DNA from 2 places in the Shewanella inventionis genome. Region 1 is predicted to be linked to the other one. Evidence: predicted binding sites of a transcription regulator. Region 1 holds the regulator's gene; the other holds the start of a gene.

Region 1 (2,211 bases):
CATGGCAAGCACGGCTAATAGCTTCGATATCAACGACACGCAGTAAAGGATTTGACGGAGTTTCTAGCCATACCATTTTGGGTTTTTGAGCAATTGCCCGGCTTAATGCCTGAGCATCGGTTTGATCGACCACCACTAATTTAAATTGGCCTTTTTTCGCCAAATTGGTAAACAGACGGTAACTGCCACCATAGCAATCGTGTGGCACCACTAATAAATCATCTGGGCCAAGTAAACTGGTTACTAAGGTGATTGCAGCCATACCAGTACAGGTCACGACCCCTGTAGCGCCTTGCTCAAGGTTGGCGAGCGCATCACCTAAAATGTTACGTGTTGGATTACCCGAACGGCTATAGTCAAATTCGCGCGGATTTTTATGGCCATCAAACGAATAATTGGTCGACAAATAAATGGGTGGAACCACTGCTCCATGTTGTGTGTCTGATTCAATACCCTGGCGAACAGCCATTGTGGCGCTTTGATACTTAGTCATAATGACTCCTAAAAAATTTCGCAAACACACTCAAGAGATGTCTAGACGTCCAAATTTACCTAAGAGACCTGAGTTCGTCAACCAGTTTTAGCCATTTAGACGTCTAAACATAAAGAAATCTATTTGCAATCGTCAAGAAATAGTAGCAATAATTTGACTAGAGATTGTAAGGGGTTAAAATCTGCCCCGTATTTATCGTTAAGGGTAAGTTAATGACTGAATGGAATGGCGAATATATCAGCCCCTATGCCGAACACGGCAAAAAAAATGAGCAAGTAAAAAAGATTACGGTTTCTATCCCTTTAAAAGTATTAAAAGTACTAACAGATGAGCGGACTCGTCGTCAGATAAATAATCTACGACATGCCACTAATAGTGAACTGCTATGCGAAGCGTTTTTGCATGCATACACAGGACAACCATTACCAAATGACGGCGACTTATCAAAAGATGAGCCTGATAGCATTCCTAGTGAAGCGAAAAAGTTGATGGATGAAATGGGTATCGAGTGGGAAGAGCTCGAATAACACTTACGCTAATCAATAGACTTTGAAACTGCCCAAGAAGCAGTCATGTTTTTATAGAGAATTAAATGATGTCATTTATCGAACCATCAACGTTGATACTGGCATCAGTAATCGTTTTTTTTGGCGCGCTAACCCAAAGCTTAATTGGTTTTGGGTTAGCCGTTGTTGCTAGCCCCTTACTCTATATTGTTAACCCCCAACTTGTCCCCGTTCCCATCATTGTGATGGGATTTGCCATTTCAGCAATGACCTTATTCAGAGAACGCGGCCACCTGCAATTTAATGGATTGCAATATGCTTTACTGGGCCGAATACCCGGTGGATTTATAGGTGCAGGCTTATTACTGTTTGCCCCACAAGCCATACTCGGGTTAATTATTGCGGCCATTGTATACATTGCCGTTATGCTCAGTGTTTACAAAATTACCGCTCCAATTAACCGAATAAGCTTATTTATTGCAGGTATATTCTCAGGCATTTTTGGTAATATCGCCGCCATCGGTGGTCCACCTATGGCCATTTTGCTCGCCGGGCAAGATGCCAACCAATTTAGAGCCGCATTGTCAGCCTTTTTTGTGTTCAGTTCGCTCATTGCGTTTGCAATTTTAGCTGTCGTCGGCCTGGTTGAGATAAAACATCTGTGGTTGTCATTACTGTTATTACCATCCGTGATTGGCGGCTACCTTGTATCCGGCTTGCTCATTAACCATATCGATAAAAATAAAACCCGCATCGCCACATTAGTATTATGCAGTATCAGCGCAACAGTGCTCGCGATAAAATCCATGAGTGCGCTCATTCACTAAAGTGTTCTCATTGAATTTTTAGGGTCTGTTGATCTTTCAAGGTTGTTTTGCAGCAAATTGTTGCCCATTACTCATATATAACTGCGCAGCAGAGACTTTGAGGTGCAGTTATTCTTTATAAAAAGTCGATACCGCACTAAAAATGGCCAATAAACGCTGCCCAAAGGGTTCGGCTAAAAACGTTTTACTCTTTGTTGAATGACTCTTTGCAAATAAAGAGTTGCTTAGATGGCTAGGCATCAATCCGTTCGTCTCAATTTACACGTTTTTAACTCGAACAAAATTCAATCTGCAAAGATGAACAGACCCAAGTACGCCCTATCACTTCGTCAATGCCGAAACAATCGATCCTGATCACACCCTATTCATTAGATTTTTTTCAATT
Region 2 (2,211 bases), 1.4 Mb from region 1:
TCAAAAGTATTAATCACCCAAAAGACTGACAAATACCGAGTTGTTCCCACTCAAAAAACCGGCGCGAGTGACCATTAAGTTTGTAATAACACTTAATCGTTAGCTCAACACAATCAACCTTAAGCAGCCTTACATGTTTGTGGTAAAACGATTAAGTTGTCTATTATGCAGCGGTGTTAACACCAACAAAGCAACGATGCCGCCAATAAGGGCTAAAAACATATCCGATTGTGTGTCCCACACATAACCCTGGGTGCCTAAGAAGGCCTCTGCATTTTCGCCAGTTGCAGCTGCAACCCACCATTCAATTAGCTCATAAAAAGCTGAAAACGCCAATACAAAACACACAGACAAAAATTGGCACCACGCGCCAATTTGCATCACCTGTTTGCGAATAAAAATCTCGCGCGCCAAAATGACCGGAATAAAACCTTGAGCAAAATGCCCCACTTTATCGTAATTATTTCGATCGCTGCCCATCACTTGGGCTAACCAATCAAATAAAGGCACTTCGGCATAGGTGTAACGTGCGCCAACAAATAATACACAACAATGAACCAAAATTAATCCATAGGCTAATGACGTCAGTGGAAAATTTTTACGGCTAAAAAATAAGATAGGCAAGGCTATTAGCGCAGGTAATGCCTCCAACCACCAGGTAAACATGTCTTTAGGATTGCTTACCGACCACAACAATACCAACAGGTAAACGGCTATCCATATTGCACGTATTATCATCATAAATTCCTTATCTGCGATATTGTTCTAAAATTAAAATATTACTTTAGCCATCTAGCCCTCCACAAGCTCAAAAAAAAGTGCTACTTTGGCATTGCGTCGGAAGTCCGCATTTATATCACAACTATAAGTATATGCATTAACACTAATAGTATATGCATTAGCATAAGCACCATTTAATGATAAGAGGGTACCCATATCATGGCGAAACACTCGCTTGACAAGGATAAAATAAAAATCCTGCTGTTGGAGGGCGTCCACCAAACTGCGGTTGATGTACTAGAACGTGCCGGTTACACCAATATTGAATATCACAAAGCCTCATTAGGCGAAGAGGCTCTTCTAGCCTCCATTAAGGATGCTCACTTTGTTGGATTACGATCGCGTACTCAGCTTACTGCAGACGTGTTACACCATGCAGAAAAACTCGTGGCAATTGGCTGTTTTTGTATCGGCACAAACCAAGTTGACTTAGCGACTGCTGAAAAATTAGGTATTCCTGTTTTCAACGCACCATTCTCTAACACCCGAAGCGTTGCAGAATTAGTCATTGGCGAAATTATCATGCTAATGCGCGGTATTCCTCAGCGTAATGCCATTTCACACCGCGGCGGCTGGTTAAAGAGCGCCAACGGCAGTGTTGAAGTCCGTGGTAAAACCTTAGGTGTCATTGGCTATGGTCATATCGGTACTCAATTGGGTATTTTGGCCGAAACCCTAGGCATGAAAGTGATTTTCTTTGATATCGAAGATAAATTGCCGCTCGGTAATGCATCACAAGTTCACTCAATGGATGATCTGCTCGCTCAAGCTGATGTGGTGAGTTTACATGTGCCAGAAACCCCGCAAACAAAAGACATGTTTGCTAAAGCCGAATTTGCCAAAATGCGTCAGGGCAGTTTCTTTATTAATGCTTCACGCGGCACGGTAGTCGATATTGAAGATTTAGCTGCGGCACTTAAATCTGATCACATCGCTGGCGCAGCGATTGATGTGTTCCCTGTTGAGCCAAAATCAAATGATGATGAATTTATCAGCCCATTACGTGGTCTTGATAATGTGTTACTCACACCTCACATTGGTGGCAGTACTGCCGAGGCTCAAGAAAACATCGGTATTGAAGTCGCAGGTAAATTAGCTAAATATTCTGATAATGGTTCAACTTTATCAGCGGTTAACTTCCCTGAAGTGTCATTGCCACAGCACAAAGGCGCATCGCGTTTATTGCATATTCACCAAAACCGTCCTGGTGTATTGATTAAAATCAACCAAGCGTTTTCTGAAAAAGGCATTAACATTGCTGCTCAGTACTTACAAACCACAGCAGAAATCGGTTATGTGGTAATGGAAGTCGACTCAGATCAGGCTGAAGAAGCCTTAGTTGAACTTAAATCAATTGAAGGCACCATCCGTGCTCGAGTATTGTTTTAATCTAACAACAAATTAACTGGGGTTAATTATGTTGTTCAAAAA

The links. The regulator MetJ, encoded in region 1, represses methionine synthesis genes. The targets are predictions, from matches to a motif close to TAGACGTCTAGACGTCTA.
Region 2: a site for MetJ is predicted at 786-803, ahead of serA (phosphoglycerate dehydrogenase). Genes of this name have one in related genera too.

The regions. Positions count from the first base shown of each region.
Region 1 covers NZ_CP082926.1:1,110,910-1,113,120, reverse strand. Annotated here, with positions in the region: gene metB (cystathionine gamma-synthase) at 1-493, opposite strand, end outside; gene metJ (met regulon transcriptional regulator MetJ) at 706-1,020, shown strand; gene K8B83_RS05085 (sulfite exporter TauE/SafE family protein) at 1,086-1,826, shown strand.
Region 2 covers NZ_CP082926.1:4,567,496-4,569,706, forward strand. Annotated here, with positions in the region: gene K8B83_RS20525 (DUF2238 domain-containing protein) at 130-738, opposite strand; gene serA (phosphoglycerate dehydrogenase) at 940-2,169, shown strand.